2 regions of the Hominiventricola aquisgranensis genome follow, and region 2 is predicted to be linked to the other one. Evidence: predicted binding sites of a transcription regulator. Region 2 holds the regulator's gene; the other holds the start of a gene.

Region 1 (15,053 bases), on a different contig from region 2:
TTGAGATCCTTGTGAATGGAACTCAGGTGAATCCACTGAAATATTTGCAGTAACACTTTTAAGAGGGAATTGGGCAGCAGAAGACATTATGGATATGAAAATGCCCAAAAACAGGCGAGTTGAGAAAGAAATCTGTCGGAGATTGGGCAATCACCGCGGAATCAGACCGCAAATTCTCCAAAGCTTGAAGAAATGCGATATATATGAGAAAATAATCTCAAAACAGGAAGAAAAGGAACCATTGGAATATCAACAGGAGCAAAAACTTGTAGAAGATAAAATGTACGGAGGAACAGTATTATGACAGAATGGGAAAAGGCACAAAAAGGGTATTTGTATGATGCAAATTATGACAAGGAGATCGTAGAAGCGAGAACACGCTGTGCGGATCTATGCTATGAATTCAATAACCTGAGACCATCGGATACCGAAAAGCAGCAGGAACTCTTGAAGAAGATACTTGGAAAGATGGAAGGAACGCCGGTGATTACGGCACCATTTTACTGTGATTATGGCATAAATACTTCTGTAGGAAGGAATTTCTATACTAATCATAATGTAACGATCCTGGACTGCACGAAAGTGACGTTTGGAGATAATGTTTTTATTGCACCAAACTGTGTGTTTTCTACTGCGGGTCATGCCATCGACAGTGAACAGAGAGGTCGGGGACTGGAGATTGCACTGCCGATCACAGTGGGAGACAACGTGTGGATCGGAGCCAATGTATCTGTGCTGCCAGGTGTGACAATTGGAAGTAATACGATCATCGGTGCAGGAAGTGTGGTAAATAAAGATATTCCGGAGGGCGTTATCGCTGTTGGAAATCCTTGCAAAGTCATGCGGAAGATCACAGAGGAGGATAAGAAGAAATATCCCATATTTGAAGGATAAATTTCCTATATTCTACTCTCGGGAGGTGTTCCTTTTAGCCTTAAACGGATATACTTGCCTTAGTTAAGGGAGGTAATTCTATGGATCTTATAAAAATTGGGAAATATATTGCGGAAAAAAGAAAAGCGTTGGGACTGACTCAGAAGCAGCTTGCGGAACAGCTGGGGATGAGTGATAAGTCTGTCTCCAAATGGGAGAGGGGAATCTGTCTGCCGGATGTATCTGTCTATATGGAACTGTGCGGGATACTGGGAATCAGCATGAATGAATTTCTTGCAGGAGAAGATATCAGCGAAGAAAATATTGTAAAAATAGCAGAGGACAATCTGATTCAGGTGGCGAAGGATAGTAAGGCGAAGCAGAAAAATCTGAAGGTGATTATTGCTGTGATGCTTTTGATCACAGTCCTTATGGTGTCTGTTCTTGGAAGCATGATATTCCGGCGCTTAAGTCAGCCGCGAAATTATATGATGCCAGTTGACCGGAACAGCACAGAGATGAAGACAGCTGAGATTTTATCAGGTGTGGACGGAGCTTATCTGTTTCGGTACTCAACAAAAGATAAATGCAGGAAACTGACCATATATGTGTCAGAATATCAGTCCGGAAAACTGGTATCCAAAGAAGAGATTTTCGGGATTACTTATGATGAGATGGAGACTTCGCCGGAAGGAATCATAGCACTCATACCGGATTTTGACAATTTTGAGATCAAGACGGTTCTGACGGATTCTGATTCAAAATGTACAGCCTATGTGCCGATTCTGGAGGATGTGCTGGAGCGGGAATATTATGGACGTTCAGCAACACAGATCAAAGAGATGACACCAGTTCAGTATGATACGGAACAGGGCGTGGTGGCATTTATCTATGGAAAAGATGGCATCAGGGGATTCTCCATAGATGATGTTACAAATGAGGAATATATTTCGGACAATGATTATGTATATTATTTCTCAGTAGAGTTCAGCAAGTTTTAATATTTTTCTCATTGACAAATCTTGTTTCTCCATCTATACTCTAGTCAAATAGTTTGATAATCAAAATAAATTTGTGAGGAACAACATGAATACAAGAATAACAGGAACAGGATACAGTCTGCCTGCTTTTCGGGCGGACAATGATTATCTTGCAACACTGGTAGAGACCAGTGACGAATGGATCACGGAGAGAACTGGAATCCGTGCCCGTCATCTGGCAGGAGAAGAAACGACCGTATCCATGGCAGCGGCTGCTGCAGAGAAAGCTTTGAAGCGGGCAGGTGCAGACCCCTCAGAAGTAGAACTTCTGATCGTGGCAACTATCAGCGGCGATACAGTAACACCAAGTACGGCATGCCGGGTACAGGCACTGATCGGAGCAGACAAGGCAGTGGCATTTGACATCAATGCGGCCTGCTCAGGATTCTTATATGCTCTTCATATGGCAGATGCATGTGTAAAAAGCGGAATGTATAAGAATGCATTGCTGATCGGAGCGGAGACCTTGTCCAAACTGGTTGACTGGAATGACCGTGGAACTTGTATCTTATTTGGAGATGGGGCAGGTGCGGCATTCGTGGAAGCTACGGAAGAAGCCGGAATTTTGGCACATGAGGTTGGTAGTGATGGATCCAGATGGGAAGTACTTTCCTGTGAGGGAAGACCTAACGGCAATCCAGTCTGCAAGGCAGAAGGTCAGGAAGGCTTTTTGCAGATGAACGGCCAGGAAGTATTTAAGTTTGCGGTACGGAAAGTTCCGCAGTGCATTGACGCAGCACTCGAAAAAGCAGCACTGAAGCCGGAGGAAGTGGATCTGTATCTGCTGCATCAGGCGAACTGCCGTATTATTCAGTCGGTGGCGAAGCGACTGGGACAGCCGGAAGAAAAATTCCCGATGAACCTGAATGAGTGCGGAAATACATCCGCCGCCAGTCTGCCAATCCTGATGGCACAGCTTGATGAGCAGGGAAAACTGAACAAAGGCGATACACTGGTACTGTCTGGTTTTGGAGCAGGTCTTACCTGGGGCGCTTGTGTGATCAGATGGTAGTAATATAGTTCACACGCGCCATTCACAAAATACTTTGATAATCAAAAAATATGCTTGACAAATGTAGATGTGGAACATATACTTTGAATATCAAAATAAATAAGGCGATCCTCAGGAATGCCTTTAAGATGATTAAAATGAAAATGAAAGATTAAGGAGAATACGAACATGTTAGAGAAGATGAAAGAAATGGTAGCAGATCAGTTAAATGTAGATGCAGCAGAGATTACTGCAGAGACTTCCTTCAAAGATGATCTGGGAGCTGATTCCCTGGATCTGTTCGAGCTGGTAATGGCTCTTGAGGAAGAGTACAATGTAGAGATTCCGTCTGAGGATCTTGAGAAACTGACAACTGTAGGTGCAGTTATGGATTATCTGAAATCCAAAGGTGTAGAAGAGTAAGAACAGGCGGAGCGAAACAGATATGAAGACGAGAGTAACAGAACTTCTGGGAATTGAAAAACCGATCATCCAGGGTGGTATGGCCTGGGTTGCTGAATCTCACCTGGCAGCTGCAGTATCCAACGCAGGCGGGTTCGGTCTCATCGGAGCAGCCAATGCACCGGCAGATGTGGTCAGAAATTACATCCACGAGGCAAGAGAACTGACGGACAAGCCTTTTGGTGTAAATATCATGCTGATGAGTCCGTTTGCAGAAGATATCGCACAGCTTGTGACAGAGGAGAAGGTCGCAGCGGTTACGACCGGAGCAGGAAACCCGGAGAAATATATGGCGCAGTGGAAAGCTGCAGGTATCAAGGTGATTCCGGTAATTGCATCTGTAGCTCTCGCAAAACGGATGGAGCGTGTGGGCGCAGACGCAGTTGTTGCAGAGGGAACTGAATCCGGTGGACACATCGGTCAGGCAACAACCATGACATTGGTTCCGCAGGTGGTTGATGCAGTACAGATTCCGGTGATCGCAGCCGGAGGTATTGGAGATGGCCGTGGAATGGCGGCTGCATTCATGTTGGGTGCAGAGGCCGTTCAGATGGGTACACGTTTTTGTGTGGCTGATGAGTGTGTGATCCATGACAAGTACAAGGATCGTATCCTGAAAGCAAAGGATATCGATTCTGAGGTAACTGGAAGAAGTCATGGACATCCAGTTCGGGGATTAAGAAATAAGATGACCCGCGAGTATCTGAAACTGGAAGCAGAGGGAGCATCTTTTGAGCAGCTGGAAAATCTGACTCTTGGAGGTCTTCGCAAGGCAGTTGTGGAAGGTGATACAGATAATGGTTCTGTACTTGCCGGACAGATCGCCGGAATGATCACAAAGAGACAGAGCTGTCAGGAGATCGTGGATGAAGTGATGGATCAGGCAGAAAGACTGCTGAAAATAAAATAAGAGCTGTCAGATCATAAACAGGATTCAGACAGCTGCCGAGACAAGGGCCGCTGTGCACCAGAGTATGCGCTGCGGCCTTTCTCAAAGAATAATAGTTTGAAAATCAAAATATAGGATGGTAGGATATGAGTAAAATTGCTTTTTTATTTCCGGGACAGGGTGCTCAGTATGTTGGCATGGGAAAAGATTTTTATGAGGCGTTTCCGGTATGCCGTGAAGTGTTTGAGAAAGCTTCCAAGGCATCCGGCCTTGACATCCCGGCACTTTGCTTTGAAGAAAATGATAAACTGAACCAGACAGAGTATACCCAGATCTGTATGCTGGCTGTGGAGGCTGCGATCCTGAAAGCAGTGGAGACACAGGGGATTCAGTCTGATGTGAATGCAGGTTTAAGCCTTGGGGAGTATGGTGCTGTGATCGCCTCCGGTGTGATGAGTCTGGAAGATGCATTTCGGGTAGTCAGACAGAGAGGTATCTATATGCAGGAAGCAGTTCCTACAGGTGGAGCTATGACAGCAGTTCTCGGTCTTGATGCCAAGATCATCGAGAAAGTCTGCGAGGAAGTAGAAGGAATCGTGTCTGTTGCCAACTACAACTGCCCGGGGCAGATTGTGATCACCGGAGAAGAGAAGGCAGTAGATGCTGCGGCAGAAAAGTTGAAAGAAGCAGGTGCAAAACGTACTGTCAAACTGAATGTGAGCGGTCCCTTCCATTCAAAGATGCTTGCCGGAGCCGGTGAGAAACTGGCAGAAGAATTAAAAAATGTGGAGCTTCATGATGTGAAGGTTCCTTATCTTACAAATGTAACTGCTGACTATGTGACATCCACAGAGAACATCAAAGAACTGCTTGCCAGACAGGTATCCTCCAGTGTCTGCTGGCAGCAGTCTGTGGAGAAAATGATTGCAGACGGAGTGGATACATTTATTGAGATGGGACCTGGAAAAACACTTTCTGGATTTATGAGAAAGATCAGCCGCAATGTAACCATGTACAATATTGAAAATATGGCTGACTTTGAAAAAGTTGTGGCTGCAGTGAAGGGAGAATAAGGATGCTGGAAGGAAAGGTTGCACTGATCACCGGTGCGGCAAAAGGAATCGGTCGCGCCATCGCACTGGCAATGGCAGCAGAGAAAGCGACTGTTGTGATCAACTATAATGGCTCGAAAGAACGGGCTGAGCAGGTTCTGGAAGAGGTAAAAGCACTGGGAGCAGACGGCTGCGTGTATCAGTGTAATGTAGCAGACACTGCAGATACAGATGCCATGATCAAAGAGATCATCAAGACTTACGGACATCTGGATATTCTGGTAAATAACGCCGGAATCACCAGAGACAATCTGATCATGAAGATGTCGGAGGAAGATTTTGATGCAGTCATCAACGCAAACCTGAAAGGCTGCTTTAATACAATCAAGGCAGTGAGCCGTCAGATGCTCAGACAGCGTTCCGGCCGGATCATCAATATTACTTCTGTATCCGGTATCCTTGGAAATGCAGGACAGGCCAATTATTCTGCATCCAAAGCAGGAATCATCGGTCTTACCAGAACTATGGCCCGAGAGCTTGCCAGCCGTGGAATCACGGTCAATGGAATTGCCCCGGGTTTTGTAGATACCGATATGACAAAGGTACTGCCGGAGCAGGTGCGTGAGGCAGCGACTGCACAGATCCCGCTGGGTCGTTTCGGCCAGCCGGAGGATATTGCAAACATGGCAGTTTATCTGGCATCAGAAAAAGCGTCCTATATTACAGGACAGATCATTAGCGTAGACGGAGGCATGGCAATCGGATGAGAAGAGTAGTAGTTACCGGTATGGGTGCGATCACCCCCTTAGGATTGAATGTAAAAGAGTATTTTGATAATATTAAAGCTGGAAATCATGGATTTGGAATCATTTCCAAGTTTGATGCTGCAGAATACAAAGCACACGTGGCTGCAGAAGTAAAAGGATTTGTAGCAAAGGAGTTTATGGATTTCAAGGCAGCCAAGAGAATGGAAACATTTTCTCAGTATGCCGTAGCCGCAGCAAAAGAGGCTATGGAGCAGAGCGGTCTTGATATGAGCAAAGAAGATCCTTATCGTGTGGGCTGTTCTATCGGTTCAGGTATCGGAAGTCTTCAGGTAGTGGAAAAAGAGTACACCAAACTGGTGGAAAAAGGACCTAATCGTGTGAATCCGCTGATGGTTCCTATGATGATCTCTAATATGGCAGCAGGAAATGTGTCCATCGCTTATGGTCTGAAAGGTAAGAGTCTCAATGTGGTGACTGCATGTGCGACCGGAACCCATTCGATCGGAGAAGCTTACAGAAGCATTCAGGTGGGAGATGCTGATGTGATGCTGGCAGGCGGAACCGAGAGTTGTATCTGTCCGATCGGTGTAGCTGGTTTTGCAGCATTGACAGCTCTGTCCGGAAGTGAAGACCCGGAGCGTTGTTCCATTCCGTTCGATAAAGACCGTGACGGATTTGTCATGGGTGAAGGTGCAGGCGTGGTTGTTCTGGAAACACTTGAGCATGCTCAGGCGAGAGGCGCCAAGATCCTGGCCGAAGTGGTTGGTTATGGTGCTACCAGCGATGCTTATCACATCACTTCCCCGGCGGAAGATGGTATGGGTGCGGCCAATGCCATGAAGTGGGCAGTTCAGGAATCAGGTGCAGCTATGGAAGACATTATGTACATCAATGCACACGGAACCAGTACCCATCACAATGATCTGTTCGAGACACGTGCTATCAAACTGGCATTTGGTGAGCATGCAAAGGATATGAAGATCAACTCCACCAAGTCTATGATCGGTCATCTGCTTGGAGCAGCAGGAGCAGTGGAATTTATTACCTGTGTGAAAGAGATGGAGGAGAGCTTCGTCCATGTGACCAGAGGTCTGGAAAACCCGGATGAAGAACTGGATCTGGATTATGTACAGGGTCATGGTGTAGAGATGGAGCTTGAGTATGCGCTGTCCAACTCTCTTGGCTTCGGCGGACACAATGCAAGTATTCTGATCAAGAAGTACGCAGAGTAGATGGCAGGTAGTGACGGACAGAATGCGCTCTGGAAAGGAAGTATAGATACATATGGTAATGGATATTAAAGAAATCATGGAGACGATCCCTCATCGTCAGCCGTTTCTGCTGATCGACCGGATCGAGGAACTGGAGCCGGGAAAACGTGCTGTAGGTAAAAAATGTGTCTCCTACAATGAGCCATTTTTTAATGGACATTTTCCGCAGGAACCGGTAATGCCGGGTGTTCTGATCCTGGAAGCACTGGCACAGACCGGTGCAGTGGCCATCTTAAGCCAGCCGGAAAACAAAGGAAAGACCGTCTACTTTGGCGGCATCGATAAAGCAAAATTCAAACGGAAAGTAGTTCCGGGCGATGTACTGACTCTGGAACTTGAGATCATCAAGCAGAAAGGCCCCATCGGTATGGGAACTGCGAAAGCAACCGTAGATGGAAAAGTGGCTGTGACTGCTGAGATGACATTTGCAGTGGGATAAGAGATAGGGATATAAGAATGCTGAAGGAGTGAGCTCCTTCGGCATTTTTTCTTTATACAATCTTAATACGACAGGAAAGATACTAACACAATCTTTGAACTGTAATCGTTATAATGAGGAGATATTACAGATACAGGAGATAACACTCATTATGACAGAAGGTATATATAGAAAAAAACACCTGACATCATCTCAGGTGATTATTCTGGGATTTGCAGGAGTGATTCTGCTGGGGGCGTTTCTGCTGATGCTTCCGGTCGCATCTGCAGAAGGAGTGGCAACATCCTTTCATGAGGCATTGTTTACATCAACATCAGCAGTATGTGTTACAGGACTCGCTGTACAGGATACGGGCAGTTATTGGTCATTTTTCGGACAGACAGTCATTCTTGCGCTGATTCAGATTGGTGGTCTTGGAGTTGTGACAGTTGCAGCTGCCGTTGTCATTTTATCGGGAAGAAAAATCTCCCTTATGCAGCGAAGCACTATGCAGGATGCGATTTCAGCTCCCAAAGTGGGAGGGATTGTCAGGCTCACCAGATTCATTTTACTGGGAACATTGTTGGCTGAGGCGACAGGTGCGCTGCTTTTACTACCGGATTTTTGTAAAACATTTGGTTTCAAAGGAATCTGGATGGCTATATTTCATTCAATATCTGCATTTTGCAATGCAGGATTTGATATATTGGGAACCAAGGATCACACATTTGTATCTCTGACAGGGTATATGGGAGACCCATTGATCAATATAGTAATTATGCTGTTGATCATAGTGGGAGGAATCGGTTTCATGACCTGGGATGATATTTATATAAACAAATGGAAGCTGAAGCGTTATCGGATGCAAAGTAAAGTCATTCTTACTACGACTGTCTGGCTGATCATTCTTCCTGCAATCTTCTTTTTCTTTCAGGATTTCAGCGGATTACCGATGGAAAAACGACTTCTGATGTCTGTCTTTCAGTCAGTTACTCCGAGAACAGCCGGATTTAATACGGCAGATCTGGCTGCTATGACAGAGCCTTCGAAAGCAATTATGATATTACTGATGCTGATCGGAGGGTCTCCGGGATCAACAGCAGGAGGCATGAAGACGACAACATTTGCAGTATTAGTATTTAACGCATTTGCTACATTCCGCAATAAGGAAGATGCTGGAGTCTATGGCCGCAGAATTGAGTGCCAGACAATAAAAAATGCGTCAACGGTAGCTATGATGTATATTTTGCTATTCCTCTGTGGGGGAATTGCCATCAGTATCTGTGAAAACCAGCCTCTTTTAAATTGCCTCTTTGAAGCGGCATCTGCGGTTGGCACAGTTGGACTGACACTTGGGATCACACCGGATCTGCATATAATATCCCAAAGTATATTAATCCTGCTCATGTACCTTGGCAGGGTAGGAGGTCTTACATTAATTTATGCAATGTTTTCGGACAAAAACAGAAAAAATGCGAAATTGCCGACAGAAAAGATAACAGTGGGCTAGAAAGATGAGGAATGAGATTATGAAAAATATTTTGTTGATTGGACTTGGACGTTTTGGGAGACATATGGCAGAACAACTGAACCAGATGGGACATGAAATCATGGCAGTGGATCTGAATGAAGAACGGGTAGAAAAGGTCTTGCCATTTGTCACAAATGCGCAGATTGGTGACTGCACAGATGCAGATTATCTGAGATCATTGGGAATCAGAAATTATGATATCTGTTTTGTAGCAATTGGTGGAAGCTTCCAGAATTCACTTGAAACGACCTCTTTATTAAAAGAACTTGGTGCGAAGCTGGTGATCGCAAGAGCAGAACGCGATGTTCAGGAAAAATTCCTTCTGAGAAATGGAGCCGACAGTGTGATCTATCCAGAAAAGCAGGTGGCAAAATGGGCATCTATCCGATATGCTGACGATTATATCCTGGATTATATGGAGGTAGACGCATCACATGCCATCTTTGAAGTGGAAGTCCCGGAGCAATGGGTGGGAAAAACGATTGGCGAGCTTGATATCAGGAAGAAGTATAACATTAATATATTTGCTATGAAAAGCAATGGGAAAATAAGCATCAATATATCCGCAGACACGATGTTCACGGAGCATATCACGTTGTTGGTTCTTGGTGAATATAAAGCGATCCGTAAGTATTTTCATATTTGAAGAGACTTTTATAACATGTTATAATTTGTTCAATATCCGGAAAAGGCGGAAGAGAACATGAATGTAAATACAGAGAATGAACATATTCTGGTATGTTTGTCATCCTCTCCATCAAATAAGAATATTATCTTTACCGCTTCCAAAATGGCAAATGCATTGCAGGCACAATTTACTGCTTTATATGTGCAGACGGGAGCAAGGACCCGGTCAGAAGATAAAGAAAGGCTGGATGAGAATATTCGTTTTGCAGAGGAACTAGGAGCAGAGATTGTAATGACACATGGAGAAAATGTTCCATTGCAGATATCAGAGTATGCACAGCTGTCCAATGTTACTGAAATTGTGATTGGGCAGAGCAGTATGAAGAGGAATAATTTTTTCAGCAGAAAAACATTGACAGAAAAGCTGATCGATATTGTCCCTGATATCGATATTCATATTATACCTGATACGGTGAATGCAGAAAATTACAGAAAAGGACATTTGCCCCTGCATGTGGAGAAGCCATCGGTAAAAGAGTGTTTTCTGACGGTTCTTATCTTTGTCATCTGTACATTCATAGGACTTGTGTTTCAGAAATTTCATTTTTCAGAAGCCAATGTTGTGACCATTTATATTCTTGGGGTATTGCTTACCTCAATTTTGACAGATGGATATCTATGCAGTGTTGCAGGTTCTGTCATAAGTGTCTTTCTTTTTTGCTTTTTTCTCACCGAGCCAAGGATGTCATTTCAGACCTATGCAGTGGGATATCCGGTGACATTTGTGATCATGCTCATATCGTCTGTGCTGACAGGGACACTGGCTGCAAAACTGAAAACGCATGCCAGGCTATCAGCACAGCTGGCATTTCGCACGCAGATTCTGTTTGACACGGATCGTCTGCTGCAAAAGGCGAGAAGCCAGAAGGAGATACTTGAGATCACATGTACACAGCTGGCACGTCTGTTTGACCGCAGCATTGTAGCATATGCTGCAGTAAATGGGAGACTGGCAGAAGGACATCTGTTTTCTGAAAAAGAAAAAGCGGAAGACCAGTCCTATCTGACATTGGATGAGCAGCAGATTGCCAGATGGGTATATACGAACAAAAAGCGGGCAGGAGCAACAACGCATTATTATAAAAATTCGAAATGCTTGTATCTGGCGATTCGTATTGGAGACCAAGTATATGGAGTCGTTGGTGTTCCTGCTCAGAAAGATGTATTGGATTCGTTTGAATACAGTATTTTGCTGTCTGTGCTTAACGAATGCGCTCTTGCCATGGATAATGCCAGAAACGCAGAAGAAAAAGAAAAAAATGCAGTGATCGCAAAAAATGAACAGCTTAGAGCTGATCTGCTGCGTGCTATATCACATGATCTGCGAACACCGTTGTGCTCAATATCAGGGAATGCGGATATGCTGCTCAGTAATGGAAAATATCTGGATGAAGGAACAAGACGGCAGATCTATACGGATATTTATGATGACGCAGAGTGGCTCACAGGTGTAGTTGAGAATCTGTTGTCTATTACAAGATTGAATGACGGGAGATTAAAGTTTAAGTTTACGGATCAGCTTATGGATGAAGTGATTGCGGAAGCTTTGCGTCATATCAGCCGAAAGCATGATGATTACAAGATCATCACAGAATGTGAAGATCTTCTTCTTACGAGAATGGATGTAAGACTTATTATTCAGGTTCTTGTTAATCTGGTGGACAATGCAATAAAATATACCCCTTCTGGTTCGACAATTACAATAAGAGCTCTGAAGAAAAATGAAAAAGCGTGGATCAGTGTGGAAGATAATGGACCTGGAATTTCAGATGAGATAAAACCGCATATCTTCGAAATGTTTTTTACAGGAGGGAACAATATTGCGGATAGTCAACGAAGTCTTGGATTGGGACTTGCATTGTGTCAGTCCATTGTGGAAGCACACGGGGGAAAAATGGAATTAGAAGACAACGATCCGCATGGCTGTATCTTCTCGTTTGCATTACCATTAAGTGAGGTGATATTGAATGAATAAAGCTCTTATTCTTGTGGCAGAAGATGACCGCCCGATCAGAAATCTGATCGTAACTACGTTGAAAACTCATGATTATAAATATTTAACCGCAGAAAACGGCGCATCAGCGATTATGGAAGCATCTTCTCACAATCCGGATATTGTGTTGCTTGACCTTGGACTTCCAGATATGGAGGGGGTTGAAGTAATAAAAAAGATTCGGACATGGTCGAATCTTCCTATTATTGTAGTCAGTGCCAGAAGTGAAGATACAGACAAAATAGAGGCATTGGATGCCGGGGCGGATGATTATATTACCAAGCCATTTTCTGTAGAAGAGTTGCTTGCGCGGATACGTGTAGCACAACGCAGGTTGTCTGTCAACCAGGGGATCGATGGAAAGGAAAGCGCAGTTTTTACCAATGGAGAATTGAAAATTGACTATACAGCAGGCTGTGTTTTCTTAAGAGGAGAAGAACTTCATCTGACCCCTATTGAGTATAAACTTTTGTGCCTTTTATCACGTAATATGGGAAAAGTGTTGACTCACACTTACATTACGCAACAAGTGTGGGGAAGAAGCTCAGAAAATGATGTTGCATCTCTTCGTGTGTTCATGGCAACACTCAGGAAGAAGCTGGAAGCGGATAAAAAGGAAGTTCAATATATACAGACGCATATTGGTATCGGTTATCGAATGCTGAAAATAGAATAAATATATGAAAAATACCGGAGGGGCAAGCCCTCCGGTATTTTGTATGGAATGATGCTATAGGGAAAAGTAATGTAAATTACTTTGGGATATTCTCATTAACCTTCAATGGTAATGTATTTCTTCTGTTCTACAGCCGGTTTTGCTTCTTTCTTCGGCACGAACAGTTTCAGGATACCATGCTTGAACTCGCCCTTGATATCCTCTTCGGTAATATCATCGCCAACATAGAAGCTTCTCTGGCAGGAACCGGTGTAACGCTCACGACGGATGTATTTACCAGTCTCTTTGTCCTTGTCATCTTCATCAAGACCTTTAGCTGCACTGACGGTCAGATAACCATTGTTCAGTTCAACCTTAACTTCGTCTTTCTTGAATCCCGGCAGATCCATCTCCAGATCATAGCCATCTTTTTTCTCTTTGATATCAGTCTTCATCAGATTTGCTGCATGATGTCCATACAGTTTCTTCTCAGCCTGACGCTCTGCTCTGTCATCATAGAACGGAAAATCAAAAAAGTTATCAAATAAGTTATCATTAAAAATACTCGGCATCAACATAAGTCATTCCTCCTTGTGGAATTAAAATTATTTACTATAATTTATTTAGGGTAGCGGTGCCTTTCGACACCGCTACGGGTCAGCTGTTCTGGTGTGCCATCAGGCACAGATTACATGTCAGCCTTCAATGCTGACATATTTCTTTTCTTCAACGGCAGGTTTCGCAGTCTCTTTCGGAATGGTAAGCTTCAGAGTACCATCTTCGAATTTGGCTTTAATGTCATCCTGTTTTACACTGTCGCCTACGTAGAAGGTTCTGGTGCAGGAGCCACTGTAACGTTCCTTGCGGATGTACTTGCCATCTTTGTCTTTCTCATCCTTGTTGGAATTGGACACTGCATTGATGGTAAGGTAACCATCTTTCAACTCAGCCTGAATGTCTTCTTTCTTCACTCCCGGCAGGTTCATGGTCATCTCATAACCATCCTTGGTATCCTTCACATCTGTGGTCATCAGACCAGAGGTGTTATAATCCAAACTCTTAAACGGATCCTCAAAGAAATCATTAAAATAAGTATTTGTAAAAATGCTAGGCATCAACATAAGTCATATCTCCTTTCGGGTTCGGGATCTAAGTTCTTTCTTGTATCCCTCTTCCTTTGTTCTGTCTGTACTATAACACCTATTATTAGCAATGTCAAGAGGTGAGTGCTAATTTTTTGTGAACTTTCTGTGAAATCTTAAAAAGTCAGAAAACATGAAAACTGAAAATTGAAAATGTAAAACAGGAATTTTTGACGAAAACAGAAATGTTTAAGCAACCTGAACTTCACGTAAAATCCTTGCAAAATCAGTAATATTTTATTGACATTTTTATCATTTTCCGCTAGGATTTGTGGTAGTGATACTGGCATAGGAACGAAAAGGCAGAGACGTCAAGAAACGAAAAGTCATCTTGATATCTCTGCTTTTATTGTGTGCAAATATCACTGTAAATAACAAATGAAAGGATTTGGGTGCCACATGATGTCAGTTGAAAACATTATTGAACTGAAAGGGATCAAGAAGCGCTTTGAGGATAATTTTGAAGCGGTAAAGGACTTTAATCTCCAGGTGAAAAAGGGAGAGTTTGTGACATTTCTGGGTCCTTCCGGATGCGGAAAGACCACAACATTGCGAATGATCGCCGGATTTGATATTCCGACAGAGGGACAGATACTTTTGAATGGAAAAGAGATCAGTCAGCTGCCGCCTAATAAGCGGCCGATCAATACGGTATTTCAGCGATACGCGTTATTTCCACATCTGAATATATTTGACAATATTGCGTTTGGACTGAAGCTGAAAACAAAGACCGTTACTTATCAGAATGCATCGGGGGAGACTCTGACCCGTCAGGAGAAGCTGACCAGGGAAGAGATCCGTGAGAAGGTAAGTCATGCACTCCAGATCGTTGACCTGGAAGGCTTTGAGAAGAGGAGCATTGCAACTCTGTCCGGCGGTCAGCAGCAGCGTATTGCCATTGCCCGTGCCATTGTTAATGAGCCGGAGATCCTTCTGCTTGACGAGCCGCTGGGAGCTTTGGATCTGAAGATGAGAAAAGAGATGCAGCTGGAATTGAAGGCTATGCATAAGGAACTGGGAATCACCTTTATCTATGTAACACATGATCAGGAAGAGGCTCTGACCATGTCAGACAAGGTGGTCGTTATGTCTGACGGAAAGATCCAGCAGATCGGTACACCGGAAGAGATCTACAACGAGCCCAATACTGTATTCGTGGCAGACTTTATCGGCGAGAGCAATATTTACACCGGCCATATGAGCGGTATCAGAAAAGTTAATTTCTGTGGTGCCGAGTTTGAGTGTCTGGATGATCTGCCGACAGGGGCTAAGGTTGATGTGA
Region 2 (15,053 bases):
CAAAGTATACGCATCAAAAATAATCCTGTTTGCCGGTAATTCTGTATCCATTTCACCAATCAACAGCTCCGGCTGTCCATCTGCATCCAGATCATACAGAGTATAACCGATCTGATCCTGTGCATCCATATTACAAAACTCTGACACCATAGAAGACATTCCTTCATCAAATGCTTTACTCACATCCCATTTTTCTGTAATCATCGTCTTGTATTTATCCAGAACATTCTGGTACTCTTCGGGCATCACATAGTCTGAACCCTTGACCTCCGAATCTTTTTCGACATTCTCTGTGGATTCCTCCGCTGCTTCTGCAGATGAATCTGTATCCGTATTTTCTATACTTTTTTCTGCCTGTGAAACTTCCGGCACATCTGCTGCATCATTTTTGTCTGAGCACGCTGTCAGCATCGCTGCTGTGATTGCCAGCATACTAAGCATAATTACTTTCTTTTTCATCTTACTTCCTCCTGCGGATATGCTTTACATCTCCGCTTTTATCCTTGAATATGGATATTTTACCACAATCCGCAGGAAAGAAAGTTAAAGTTTTTCTTAATTCTGATAGCGGATCTCTGTATCCTGTAACATCGGATAGCTGACAACTTCTGTTCCGTTAAGATCTGTTGCATGCATATTCACAGCTGTGATCTGCGGATTCTCATAAGTTGTATAATAATAGATACCTTTGGTTGTATTACAGCAGGAAGTATAGATGGTGATCTCATACTTACCTTCTGCCACCTCACAGCATCCTCTCTGCTGGTCTACAGACCCTAAGATATGAAAAAACTGGCTGACACTTGCTTTTTCTGTATCTTCAGACCGGGAATTAAGTCTGGTAAATGCCACTCTGGCAAAACGGGAAGTGGATGACAGATCTCCAGGCAGTCCCAGCGCACCCATTCCTCTGCTGTAAGTGGTAAGCGGAAGTTTATCAGAAAACAGATTTTCCGGCTGCTTCGGTGATAAATTCATATATTGATTCATCAAAAACATCTGCTGCGGAAATGGCGGATTATTTGTCAGAACCCCTGCCGGGTTATCATATACATGAAGCCCGTCTGCCATGGACTCTACCACAATGCAGCCATCTTTATCTGCAATGATCCAGTGAAGCTGTGCCGTCGGCAGCTGTGCACTGAACGGAATCCCTGTCAGATTCATTTCCTTCAGTTTTTTCTTTGCATCTTCCACAGTTGCACATTGTGTCAGTATCCAGGGAATAAACTCATACTGTGCTACATTTTCTTTTTCATTATCTACGTCAGCATATGCAGCATTACCGACAAAATTGAGGCCTGCCATACCAAGTCCTTTTTCATTTGCTGCATCATAATACAATGGATATCCATTTGCTACATGTGCCATACCAATGCAGGCATAATGATGCTCCATAGTACCTGCATAATGAAACTTGATCGGATAATTACGTGGAATGATCGCTATCTGTTCTCCATAAGAGAATTCATAATCCAATGTACGTCCCATATAAAAATCTTTTGTCTGATAAGTTGCTGCTGTACACATATTCTACTCCTCCCACAAATTCTGCGGATATTTTCCTGCATCTTTCAGATCCTGCATTGCTTTCATAACGACCGGTTTATCTTCCTTATAGGTAACTCCGTGCCAGCGGTCATGGGATTTCAATACAGTTACTTCTGCCTTTCCTTCTCGGATCAGTTCATCTACCACAAATGGAAGGAAATATTCGCATTTCAGCGGATTTTTCTTTAGATTCTCATCGAGAAATACTGGGAAACGCTCTTTCAGTTCTTTTAAAATACTTGCAGAGAATCCCCACAGATTCATGGATACCGGTGCGTCTTCCGGAAGGCTGTGCCAGGTAGCACCATCATCCTCTGTATAAGCCGGTCCTTCTGCACGACGCTCAATTCTGGTTCTCTCTGTGATTGCAGTGAGCTTGTGATTCTCATCTGTCTCGCAGACACCACGGGCCACGTGACCATTCTCGGTCAGTGTATTTTTCAAAAGATAACCTACCATGGCATACTGATATTTCTCTCCATCTTTGGTATTTACCAGAAAATCATGGATCAGACGGAATGCCTCCTGTCCATAATAATCATCTGCATTGATCACAGCAAACGGTCCATCCACCACCGGCAGACAGGACAATACGGCATGGCCGGTTCCCCATGGTTTTACACGTCCTTCCGGCACTTCATAACCTTCCGGAATGTTGTGAAGATCCTGAAATACATACTCCACCGGAATACGTTTCTCCATGCGATTGCCGATGCTCTCGCGAAAATCTGCTTCGTTTTCTTTTTTAATGATAAATATTACTTTTCCAAATCCGGCCTGTACTGCATCATAGATGGAATAATCCATAATAATATGTCCCTGTGGATCAATGGGATCAATCTGTTTTAATCCACCGTAGCGGCTTCCCATTCCAGCTGCCATAATTACCAAAGTTGGTTTTGTCATCGTTTCGTCCTCCAAAAAAGAAATTCTATCTACCAGATATCATACCCATATCTTTCTTTTTATGCAAGAAAAAAAGAAGGATATGCCCGAAAGCATATCCTTCTTGTTAATACAGATTATTCTGCGTCTCCGCCGTACAGAGTTTTGAGTTTGTTCAGGTAAGCATATCTTGCCTTGTACTCGCTCTCGGATCTGGTAAACAGTTCTTCTGCTCTCTGCGGATTTGCTCTCTTCAGAGAGTTGTAACGAACCTCGCCATCCAGGAATGCCTGGAAATCGCCAGTCGGAGTCTTGGAATCCAGTGCAAATGCATCCTTGCCCTCTGCTGCCAGAGCCGGGTTGAAACGGAAGCAATGCCAGTAACCAGCCTCAACAGCCAGCTGCTCCTCGGTCTGAGCTTTGCTCATACCTTTCTTGATACCATGGTTGATACACGGAGCGTAAGCGATGATCAGGGACGGTCCCGGATATGCCTCTGCCTCTGCGATTGCTTTTACGCACTGATTGAAGTCAGCACCCATGGAGATCTGTGCTACATATACATAACCATAGCTCATAGCGATAGAAGCCAGATCTTTCTTCTTGGTCTCTTTACCACCAGCTGCGAACTGTGCTACTGCACCAGTCGGGGTAGCCTTAGAAGACTGTCCACCTGTGTTGGAGTAAACCTCAGTATCGAATACCATTACGTTGATGTCTTTGCCGGAAGCAAGTACATGGTCAACGCCGCCGAATCCGATATCGTAAGCCCATCCGTCACCACCGAAGATCCACTGGGATTTCTTAGCGAGGAAGTCTTTCTGTGCAAGGATCTCTTTGCCCTTGTCACATCCGCAAGCTTCCAGAGCAGCTACCAGCTTATCGGTTGCAGTGCCATTGGTAGCACCTACTCCATAAGTATCAAGCCATTCCTGAGCTGCAGCTTTTACATCTGCGTTCTGACCGTTAGCAACGATATCCTCAATTTTCTCTTTCAGTCCGCCACGGATAGCGTTCTGAGCGAGCAGCATACCGTAACCAAACTCAGCTGCATCCTCGAACAGGGAGTTGGACCATGCAGGACCATGTCCCTTCTCGTTTACAGTGTAAGGAGTGGACGGTGAGGAGTTACCCCAGATAGAGGAGCATCCTGTTGCGTTTGCGATATACATTCTGTCACCAAACAGCTGGGTGATCAGTTTAGCGTACGGGGTCTCACCACAGCCTGCACATGCGCCTGAGAACTCAAGCAGCGGAGTCTTGAACTGAGATCCTTTTACGGTAGCCTCTTTGAATTTTGCGATAACGTCTGCTTTCTCCGGAAGAGTTACAGCGTAATCGAATGCGCTCTGGCAAGCTGCATTTGCTTCCATATTCTGCATATCGAGAGCTTTTGCACCCTTCTTGCCCGGGCATACGTTTGCACAGGAGCCGCATCCGGTACAGTCAAGTGCGGATACAACGATTGCAAACTTCTTATCAGCCATACCAGTCATAGCCAGTGTCTGCATATCAGCCGGTGCAGCAGCAGCCTCAGCCTCGGTCATAGCAACCGGACGGATTGCAGCGTGCGGGCAGACATAAGAACATCTGTTACACTGGATACAGTTTTCCGGATTCCATACCGGGATATTAACTGCGATACCACGTTTCTCGTATGCAGAAGTACCGGACGGAGTAGTTCCATCTACATAATCTTTGAATGCAGATACCGGCAGAGTGTTACCTTCCTGTGCAGATACTTTAGCCTGGATGTTGTTAACGAAGTCAACAGCAGCCTGTCTTCCGCTCTCTGCATGAGTAGTAACAAGTCCTTCATCAGCTGCAGTCTTCCAGCTTTCCGGAACTTTGATCTCTACAACCTGTTTTGCACCTTCATCGATAGCAGCCCAGTTCTTAGCAACGACATCATCACCCTTACGTCCGTAAGTAGCCTTTGCAGCAGCTTTCATAAGATCGATAGCCTGCTCCTCCGGAATGATTGCAGCCAGCTTGAAGAATGCGGACTGAAGAATGGTATTGATACGTGTCGGTCCCATACCGGTCTCGATACCGATCTTAACACCATCGATTACATAGAATTTAATATTGTGGTTAGCGATGAATGCTTTCACCTGTCCCGGAAGATGTTTCTCAAGTCCTTCCATATCCCACGGGCAGTTCAGCAGGAATGTACCACCGTCAACCAGCTCCTGTACCATGTTGTACTTACGTACATAGGACGGATTATGACAGGCAACAAAGTTAGCCTTGTGGATCAGGTATGTAGATTTGATCGGCTTCTTACCAAAACGAAGGTGAGACATGGTCACACCACCGGATTTCTTGGAGTCATAATCAAAATATGCCTGAGCATACATATCAGTGTTATCACCGATGATCTTGATGGAGTTCTTGTTAGCTCCAACAGTACCGTCAGCACCCAGTCCCCAGAACTTGCAGTTGATGGTTCCTTCCGGAGTGGTTACCAGCGGAGCACCGGTCTCAAGAGACAGATGTGTAACATCGTCTACGATACCGATAGTAAATTTAGCCTTCTCAGTGTTGTTGTATACAGCAACGATCTGAGCCGGAGTAGTATCTTTGGATCCCAGTCCGTAACGGCCTGTGAATACCGGAGTATCATTGAATTTGGTTCCTTTAAGAGCTGCAACAACATCAAGGTACAGCGGCTCGCCAAGAGCACCTGGCTCTTTGGTTCTGTCAAGTACGGTGATCAGTTTAGCAGTTTCCGGAATAGCCTCTACCAGTGCATCTGCGCAGAACGGTCTGTAAAGACGAACTTTAACAACACCGACTTTCTCGCCTGCAGCACGCAGATAATCAATTGTCTCCTCGATGGTATCACATACAGATCCCATAGCGATGATAACTTTCTCAGCATCCGGAGCTCCGTAGTAGTTGAACAGCTTGTAATCGGTACCGATCTTAGCGTTAACTTTGTCCATGTACTCCTGAACGATTGCCGGAAGAGCATCGTAGTACGGGTTGCATGCCTCACGAGCCTGGAAGAAGATATCCGGGTTCTGAGCAGAACCTCTCTGACACGGATGATTCGGGTTCAGAGCATCTTTTCTGTATGCTTCGATTGCATCCATATCTACCATATCTTTCAGATCTTCGTAATCCCACTGCTCGATCTTCTGGATCTCATGAGAAGTACGGAATCCGTCGAAGAAGTTGATGAACGGAAGACGTCCTTTGATTGCTGCACAGTGAGCAACCGGAGTCAGGTCCATAACCTCCTGTACGCTGGACTCGCAGAGCATTGCTACACCAGTCTGACGACAGGCATATACATCGGAGTGATCTCCAAAGATAGACAGTGCATGGCTTGCCAGTGCACGAGCGGATACGTTGAATACACCCGGAAGTCTCTCACCTGCTACTTTGTACAGGTTCGGGATCATCAGAAGAAGTCCCTGAGAAGCGGTAAAGGTGGTTGTCAGAGCACCAGCTGCCAGAGATCCGTGTACAGCACCTGCTGCACCAGCCTCGGACTGCATCTCGGTTACCTGTACGGTATGTCCGAAGATGTTGGTTCTTCCCTGAGTTGCCCATTCATCAGTAGCTTCTGCCATAACAGATGACGGGGTGATCGGATAGATAGCAGCTACGTCAGAGTATGCATAAGATACATGAGCAGCAGCATGGTTTCCATCCATGGTTTTCATTTTTCTGGCCATTTTTATTATTCCTCCTTATCAGAATCAATAAGACTCTTTATTCTATTGTAAAAATAGCTCTTACCATACGGATTCATTTTATCACACCTGCACAGACTTGTCCATTTTTCTATCAAATTTTTTTGATGATTTTTGTCAAATTCTACAAGTCTTCCAGGTTTTCTTTCAGTTTATCCATAAATCCTTTTTTCTTTGGTTTTCCGGCTTCTGGCTTCTGATTCAGAGTATTTCCGTTTTCTTTATCGTATTCCTTCAGTGCTTCTTTTGCCGCATGACTTAAATTAGTCGGAACCTCAACGACCAGAGTCACATAATGATCACCGCGCACGCCCTTGTTTCTGAGAGACGGCATACCTTTTCCTCTGAGCCGTACTCTGGTATCGGTCTGGGTTCCCGCTTTCACATCGTACTCTACTTCTCCGTCCACAGTCTTGATCCGGATCGTTCCACCGAGTGTTGCCACCGGAAAACTGATCGGTACAGTAGAGAAAATATCGATGTCCTGACGCTGGAAGATTGGATGACGGCTCACCTGAACTTCTACCAGCAGATCACCTCTCGGTCCTCCATTGACACCTGGTTCTCCCTTGCCGCGGATACGGATACTCTGTCCGTTATCAATTCCCGCCGGAACAGATACGGAAATCTTTTTCTTGCTCGCAATATATCCGGTTCCATAGCAGTCCGGGCATTTGTCCTTGATAATCTTACCAGTTCCCTGACAGTCCGGACACGGACGCACATTCTGCACCATACCGAACAGAGACTGCTGGGTATATACCACCTGACCTTTGCCTCCGCATTTCGGACAGGTCTGCGGTGTAGTTCCCGGTTTTGCTCCGGTACCATGACACTTTTCACACTCATCTTTCAGTGTCAACTCCAGCTCCTTCTCGCAGCCGGTCACTGCTTCTTCAAATGTAATGCGCACAGCGGCACGTAAATCTGCACCTCTCATAGGTCCATTGCTGTTTCTGCGGCTTCTTCCGCCTCCGAAAATATCTCCGAAAATATCCCCGAAAATATCTCCCATATCAGCTCCGTTAAAATCAAATCCGCCAAATCCGCCGGCTCCGCCACCGCCCTGTTCAAAGGCTGCATGACCAAACTGATCGTATTTTTTACGTTTTTCTGCATCACTTAAGACAGCATATGCTTCTGAAGCCTCTTTGAACTTCTGTTCAGCTACCTTGTCTCCTGGATTCATATCCGGATGATACTTCTTTGCCAGTTTTCTGTAGGCACTTTTGATCGTTCCTTCGTCTGCATTCCGGTCTACGCCAAGGACTTCATAATAATCTCTCTTCGTCTCTGCCATAATCTTACCCTTTCGAATCTGCAAAAGCTTTTTTTGCACACGAACACCCACGAGCAGGACAACACCTTGTGCGGTGCTGCATTCTGCCCGCGGGTATTTGTCACGCGGCTGCTTTCACAGCATATTTCTTATTTCTCATTTTATGGCAGATGACCTGCCATTGATCAGCATTTGCATTTGCTTCTGCCGACTTATTTTATACCTCGCGGTAATCTCCGTCAACTACATCATCAGCAGCTCCGGTGCTTCCTGCTCCTGCTCCGCTCATATCCGGACCTGCACCCTGTGCGCCTGCCTGGCCCTGAGTCTGCTCATACATCTTCTGGAACAGTTTCTGTGCTGCGTTCATCAGATCTTCCTTGCCAGATTTCAGTGCATCAATGTCTGCATCAGAGATATCTGCCTGGTTAGCAGTTCTGTCAACAACTGCTTTCAGAGCATCAATCTTCTCCTGTACAGCTGCTTTTTCGGAAGCGTCAATCTTATCTCCAGCCTCTTCCATAGCCTTCTCAGTCTGGAATACCATAGCATCTGCATCATTTCTTGCATCAATTGCTTCTTTCCGTTTCTTATCCTGTGCCTCGAACTCTGCAGCTTCTTTGACTGCTTTCTCGATATCAGAATCAGACATATTGGATCCAGCAGTGATAGTGATGTGCTGCTCTTTTCCGGTTCCAAGATCCTTAGCGGATACATTTACGATACCATTGGCATCAATATCAAAGGTAACTTCGATCTGCGGAACTCCACGTCTTGCTGGCGGGATTCCATCCAGACGGAACTGTCCAAGGGATTTATTATCTCTTGCAAACTGTCTCTCACCCTGTACAACGTTGATATCAACAGCGGTCTGGTTATCTGCTGCAGTAGAGAAGATCTGGCTCTTCTTGGTCGGGATGGTTGTATTTCTCTCGATCAGACGGGTTGCAATACCTCCCATGGTCTCGATGGACAGAGACAGCGGAGTAACATCCAGAAGAAGGATATCACCTGCACCAGCATCTCCTGCCAGCTTACCACCCTGAATGGAAGCACCGATTGCTACACACTCATCCGGGTTCAGAGTTTTGCTCGGCTCATGTCCGGTCAGCTGTTTTACTTTATCCTGTACTGCCGGGATACGTGTAGAACCACCTACCAGCAGAACTTTGCCAAGCTCAGACGGGCTGATACCTGCGTCGCGGAGAGCTGCCTGTACCGGGTTAGCAGTACGCTCTACCAGATCATGTGTCAGTTCATCGAATTTTGCTCTGGTCAAGTTCATATCAAAATGAAGCGGACCATCTGCATTCATGCTGATGAACGGAAGGTTGATATTGGTTGTAGTGGAAGCGGAAAGCTCTTTCTTAGCTTTCTCAGCTGCCTCTTTCAGTCTCTGCAGTGCCATCTTGTCATTTCCAAGATCTACACCGTTCTGTTTCTTGAACTCGGAGATCATCCAGTCAGTTACTTTCTGGTCGAAGTCATCGCCGCCCAGATGGTTGTCACCAGCGGTTGCCAGAACTTCGATAACACCATCACCGATCTCGATGATAGATACATCAAAGGTACCACCACCAAGGTCATATACCATGATCTTCTGTTCTTTCTCATTATCAAGACCATATGCAAGTGCTGCTGCAGTCGGCTCGTTGATGATACGTTTTACATCCAGACCTGCGATCTTACCAGCATCCTTGGTTGCCTGTCTCTGTGCATCGTTGAAGTATGCCGGTACAGTGATAACTGCTTCAGTTACTTTCTCGCCCAGATAGTTCTCAGCATCTGCTTTCAGTTTCTGAAGGATCATTGCGGAGATCTCCTGCGGAGAATAGTTCTTTCCGTCAATGTTTACTTTGTAATCAGTTCCCATATGTCTCTTAATAGAGGAAATGGTCTTCTCAGCGTTGGTAACTGCCTGACGTTTTGCCGGCTCACCAACCAGACGCTCACCGGTCTTTGTGAATGCCACGATAGACGGTGTGGTTCTTGCTCCTTCTGTATTTGCAACAACGGTGGGTTTTCCACCTTCCATAACTGCTACACAAGAGTTCGTTGTTCCTAAGTCAATACCAATAATCTTGCTCATTTCTTTTTCCTCCTGAAATTGTTCTAATCCATATTGTAGTACACAGTGCGTCAGCTCATTTCCACTTCGTTTCATTTCGTCACACACTGTTCATTGCTTACACGTTAGTTTGCAACTTTTACCATACTGTGCCGAAGCACGGTATCTTTATATTTATAACCTTTCTGGAATTCTTCTGCGACAATGTTCTCGCCCAGCCCCTCATCTTCTGCATGCATCACTGCATTATGAAGATTCGGATCAAATTCCTGGCCCACCGCTTCGATGGGGGTTACACCCAGATCTGAAAGTACGGTGATCAGCTGCTTGTAGATCATCTCCATGCCGCTTGCCACCGGACCGCCTTTCTGATCTTCCGGAATACTCTTCAAACCTCTCTCGAAATTATCGATCACCGGAAGGATCTTTTCGATCACATCCTTTGCACCGACTGCATACATCTGAGATTTCTCTTTGTCAGTACGGTTCCGGAAGTTCTCGAACTCTGCCAGCTGACGCTTCAGTTTGTCAGTCAGCTCTGCAATCTGCTCATCCTTTTTATCTTTTTTCTCCTTCTTCTTACCGAAGAAACCTTTTTTATCAGTTCCGGCATCCTCTTCTGCTGTCTCAGGTTCTGCCTGTGCTTCTTCCTGATCTGCCGTCTCAGAAACATCTTCTGCCTTGGTATCCTCTACCACGATTTCTTCCTCCTGAGTTACCGGTTCCTGTTCCATTGTCTTGCTTTCTTCCACAGTTGTTCCGCCTTTCTATTTATGAAAAACATCGTCCAGCTGATCCATAAGAGTCTTCAGCGTTCCCATAACGTTCTCATAATCCATTCGTTTGGGACCGATGATACCTACCGTTCCCTGAAGTCCATTCCCCAGTTCATATGTGGCAGTTACCACACTGCAGTTCTTCATGCTCTGTACTGGTGATTCACTTCCTATATACACCTGAATGCCTTTTTCCTCATTGCTGAGTGTCTCATTGACCAGATCCACCAGATTCTGTTTTTCTTCCAGAGTCTGAATGATCTCACTTGCTTTTCCGTTCTCGCTCAATTCCGGATAACGGAAAATATTGGTGGCTCCTCCGGTGTAGATCTCCATTCCTTCATCAGAATGGATTGCCTCGGCCACTGCATCCACCACATCTCCGATGATATTACTATGGATGCCCGCCTGCTCTTTCATACTGGAAATCATCTGAAGATTGATCTCCTCGATAGTTTTTCCATTCAACATAGTATTCAGCAGGATATTCAGCTTCAGGATCGTCTCATCATTGAGTTCTTCACAGATGGGGATCAGTTTGTTTCTGATCACATTTCCCTCTGCAACGATCACTGCCAGAATCTGATGATCATCTACTTTGGACAACTGAATAAATTTCAGTTTATTCTGATGATATTGTGGTGTGGAGATCATGGTCGCATAATTGGTATTGTTTGCCAGTACTTTGACCACCTGCTTCAGCACCTTTTCCAGCCGGTCTGTCCGCTGGAACATCAGTTCCTTGAGATCTGCAACTTCCTGATTCTTTTCCTGCATCAGGTTATCCACATACAGCCGGTATCCTTTATCAGAAGGAATCCTTCCTGCGGAAGTATGGGGTTGAATGATATAACCCATCTCCTCCAGATCCGACATCTCATTGCGGATAGTAGCAGAGGAAAGCTTCAGATCCGAATACTTCGATATGGTTCTTGATCCTACCGGTTCTCCAGTCTCCATGTAGTTCTGAATGATCGCATGTAAGATTTTTTTCTTTCTCTCATCCAGTTCCATGGTCTCAACTCCTTTCTCTGCTTGTTAGCACTCGTTTAATTGGAGTGCTAACATTTCCTGTAACTTAAGATATCACTACCCATATCTTTTGTCAAGCATATTTAAAATTTTTTTGTGGAGTTTTTGTGAACAATTTCAAGTACATAAAAACCGCCGGTTCATCTCTGAGCCGACGGTTCCATTCCATATAAAATATTTTATCTGCTTTTCAAAAACTCATACTCTCTGGCCGCATCTGCATCATCGGGATAACTTTCCAGATAGCTTTCCATCTTTGCTTTTGCCGTAGGAAAATCAGATTTTCGCTCATAGACAGCTATCTCACTGGACAGAAGACTACGAAGACTGCCCTGATCTCCCATGGCAATTCCCTGCTCCAGAGTTGCCAGCGCATCATCGTAATTTTCCTGAGAGATCTGATAGGATGCCACACGTTCATACGCATCCTGATGCGATGGAGACTCGCCACTTAAATAGTTCTGATACAGACTCACCGCATAATCCTGATTACCGCTGTCCCAGTAAAGCTCTGCCTGCCAGTACACGCCTTCCTGATCACCATTTTTCACCGCCTCCTCCAGGCAGCTCTTCGCATTGGTGTAATCCTTCATATAATAATAGAGGCGTCCCTTCATGATCAGATCCTTTTTAGAAGTCCGATTCAATGCCTCAGTAAAATCTGCATTAGCTGCCTCCTGATTCTCAGCATCCCGATAGAGCAGTCCACGGGTCAGATAAATCTCTGCAGATTTCTTCACATCCAGAATCGCACTGCAGGTATCAATCGCCTGATCCAGATTTCCCTGATGGTACTCTGCTGCTGCTTTATAAGCCGCAATATCCAGTTCCAGACTACCCACCTGCATATCAGAAAGCTTCAGCGCCTGATCAAAAGACTGAACTGCACTGTCATAATCTCCACTCTGCACCTGCGCAATTCCCTGTGTGCGAAGGGATTGCTGCTGTTCTATTCTGTTTTCGCTGTTGCCACATCCGCACAGCATCACTGCACAGCCCACAACAACCAGACATTTTACTGCTTTGTTCATGCTTTTCCCCCTCGCCAGAATGATGGACTCATCGTGCATCTTAAGATCAGCCACATAGGCAGACTTCTGTATCGCTGTCCCATTTTATATCCCAACAGCTTTCCTGCACTCTGGGTCACCACCTGGATCATCAGCCACGGTTTCCCTATCTTTATACAATATGAAAGACTTTTTTTCACCAGTTTGATTCCTTCGGACTCCGAACGGATGCCTCCAAACACCTCCGGATACATAGTCTGAGACACTGCCAGATCAAAATTCCGGTGAAATTGTTGAAATGCAGAGTAGTTATGGGAATGAATCACCTTTGCTTTCGCGCAATACGCAATCTTTCCACCTTGTTTGATCATTGTCCCAGCCAGGATCATATCCTCATTAAAGATCGTGTGTTTCACAAAGCCACCAAGCTCCAGATATTTTTCCCTTCGCCAGGCTGCGCACACATTAGAGCAGAAAAATGTCTTGATCCCAAGTCTGTCCAGATCTTCTTTTGTCTTCACCATGCTCTGCTCCGGATAGTTAAAGCTTCTGGTGTATTTTTCCACCTCTCTGCAATCCTCGTTCGGAAGCTGTCTTGCATAGGCTGCCCAGACTTCCGAATCATCAAAAGGCTTCACCAGCTCTTCTATTAATGTCTCGTCCGCCGGCATGGCATCCTGTGTCATGCAGAGCACCAGATCTGCTGTCGACATGCGGACTCCCCGGTCTCTGGTCCCGCCATGATCAAATTCTTCTTTTGCCAGATGATATACTTCGACCCGATCCCAGATACCAGTCAGTTCTGTTGGAAAATGTTTCTCTTCCGTATTCATAAGAATGACCCGATGGATCGGATAATTCTGCATTTTTAATCGTTTCAGGAGCTCTGTAAGCTTCCCATCCGGTCGATATACCGGAATCAGTACATCTACTTCCATACTTACTCCACTTAAAAATAGTTTTATACAGAGAAAGCGAGGTAAGATAACACTCCCTCGCTTTGTATTCTGTCCAATCCTTAATATCCAGTATCTGCAGTGATCTGCTCAGAGATCTTCTGCACCTCGCTGGAAGGTGTATAATCATAATTCTCATAGAGGAACTCATGAAGCTGACGTACATTCTCTGCCAGATTCACAGGAATAACGCAGGAACCTCTTCCACTGATCGTACCTGTCTCTCTGTCAAACGGGAATCCAGCTGTATCTGCAATATCATATCCGATCATCTGCGGAGCCATCTCCAGAAGCTCTTTGTTGGAATAGTTGGTCGCAATCTTCGGGAACACAGCATTGATGATATCGTTGATCTTACTGATCTCCATGGTCTTTGCCTTACGGACAAGCTCCTGGATCACTTCTCTCTGACGCTCGGTACGCTTGAAATCATCTCCTGCTGTGTAACGAATACGGCAGTAGGAAGTCGCCTGTACACCGTCCAGAGTCTGAAGCCCTGTATGTGTCAGCGGTTTAGACGCTACACCCGTTACCTTAGAAGTCTCTACCATATAGTTATTCAGATGATCGATCTCTGTCTCATCAACATCAATATCTATGCCACCCAGCAGGTCAACTGCATCTGTCATTGCTGCAAAGTCCACACTGATGTATTTTTCAATGGTCAGATCCAGATTCTTATTCAGCATCTTGATTGCCTGCTCCGGACCACCTGTAGAATATGCAGAGTTTGCTTTATTGAACTTTCCAGTGGTCATATCCAGATAAGTATCACGGAATACAGATGCCAGACGAACTTCTCCAGTATCATTATTGATACTGGCAATAATAATCGTATCACTTCGGTTTCCTTTACCAAGCTGACCGGACTCACGGGTATCCAGACCAAACAGTGCGACCGTCGTATAACCTGACATGGTTGCTACAGTGTCTTCTTCAATACTCTCATTCACAGAGGTATCTCCCTCACCCATATCCGGATGCTGAAGCTGATCCAATTTGCTTACAACATAGAATCCAATCAACACCACAAGAATCAGAAGAACCTCAACTGCAATAATCATTCCTCTTTTCTTTTTCTTCTTTGTACTTCTCTTTTTACCGCCTTTTCTTCTAGTAGAAGGTGTTCCGGAAGCAGAACTGTAATGTGCAGCACTTTTTCTGGAGGTCGGTTTTTTCATCGTTTCTTTTGCCATAAGTCATCCTTTCTACGCCTGTTAATAAGCATTCTTATTTACAAAGCCCTTAAAGAAGGTCAGGAACAGGATCTTGATATCCAGCCCCATGGTCCAGTTTTCAATGTAATACAGGTCGTATTCAATACGTTTTTTAATTGATGTATCTCCTCGGTACCCATTTACCTGCGCCCATCCAGTCAGGCCCGGCCGAACCTGATGTTTTACCATGTAGCGAGGAATCTCTTCCCGGAATTTTTCCACGAAGAATGGGCGCTCCGGTCTTGGTCCCACAAGGCTCATATCACCTTTGAGAATATTGAACAGCTGCGGAAGCTCATCAATGCTTGTCTTGCGGATGACCCTTCCCACCTTTGTCACGCGGGGATCATCTCTGACAGTCCATGCACGCTTTTCGCTCTTTGCAGACTGTACTTCCATAGAGCGGAACTTATACATCTGAAAAGTCTGGTTATGGAGTCCAACTCGCTCCTGTTTGTATATCAACGGCCCTTTGGATGTTGTCTTTACCAAAACAGCCGTAACCAGCATAACCGGTGAAAAAATAATAATGGCAACGATTGCCCCAACAATATCCATAGCCCGCTTGCAGATCA

The links. Region 2 encodes HrcA, which represses chaperone genes, less so after heat shock. Its sites were predicted from a motif close to TGTTAGCACTCNNNNNNNNNGAGTGCTAACA; they were not measured.
Region 1: WMO62_RS08485 (Hsp20/alpha crystallin family protein) is a predicted target of HrcA. The motif match lies at 13,834-13,864, and genes of this name have one in related genera.

Annotation. Positions count from the first base shown of each region.
Region 1 is NZ_JBBMFC010000013.1:8,507-23,559, forward strand. It holds gene WMO62_RS08405 (peptidoglycan DD-metalloendopeptidase family protein) at 1-53, shown strand, start outside; gene WMO62_RS08410 (hypothetical protein) at 89-304, shown strand; gene WMO62_RS08415 (sugar O-acetyltransferase) at 301-894, shown strand; gene WMO62_RS08420 (helix-turn-helix domain-containing protein) at 975-1,874, shown strand; gene WMO62_RS08425 (beta-ketoacyl-ACP synthase III) at 1,960-2,925, shown strand; gene acpP (acyl carrier protein) at 3,094-3,327, shown strand; partial or broken gene fabK (enoyl-[acyl-carrier-protein] reductase FabK) at 3,338-4,276, shown strand; gene fabD (ACP S-malonyltransferase) at 4,402-5,328, shown strand; gene fabG (3-oxoacyl-[acyl-carrier-protein] reductase) at 5,331-6,074, shown strand; gene fabF (beta-ketoacyl-ACP synthase II) at 6,071-7,306, shown strand; gene fabZ (3-hydroxyacyl-ACP dehydratase FabZ) at 7,359-7,784, shown strand; gene WMO62_RS08460 (TrkH family potassium uptake protein) at 7,936-9,273, shown strand; gene WMO62_RS08465 (potassium channel family protein) at 9,293-9,940, shown strand; gene WMO62_RS08470 (ATP-binding protein) at 9,998-11,956, shown strand; gene WMO62_RS08475 (response regulator) at 11,949-12,650, shown strand; gene WMO62_RS08480 (Hsp20/alpha crystallin family protein) at 12,746-13,207, opposite strand; gene WMO62_RS08485 (Hsp20/alpha crystallin family protein) at 13,325-13,750, opposite strand; gene WMO62_RS08490 (ABC transporter ATP-binding protein) at 14,171-15,053, shown strand, end outside.
Region 2 is NZ_JBBMFC010000003.1:49,969-65,021, reverse strand. It holds gene WMO62_RS02240 (hypothetical protein) at 1-459, opposite strand, end outside; gene bsh (choloylglycine hydrolase) at 556-1,530, opposite strand; gene WMO62_RS02230 (nucleotidyltransferase family protein) at 1,534-2,457, opposite strand; gene nifJ (pyruvate:ferredoxin (flavodoxin) oxidoreductase) at 2,574-6,122, opposite strand; gene dnaJ (molecular chaperone DnaJ) at 6,265-7,440, opposite strand; gene dnaK (molecular chaperone DnaK) at 7,637-9,508, opposite strand; gene grpE (nucleotide exchange factor GrpE) at 9,613-10,221, opposite strand; gene hrcA (heat-inducible transcriptional repressor HrcA) at 10,255-11,277, opposite strand; gene WMO62_RS02200 (tetratricopeptide repeat protein) at 11,475-12,326, opposite strand; gene WMO62_RS02195 (glycosyltransferase family 2 protein) at 12,323-13,243, opposite strand; gene WMO62_RS02190 (LCP family protein) at 13,324-14,457, opposite strand; gene WMO62_RS02185 (undecaprenyl-phosphate glucose phosphotransferase) at 14,479-15,053, opposite strand, start outside.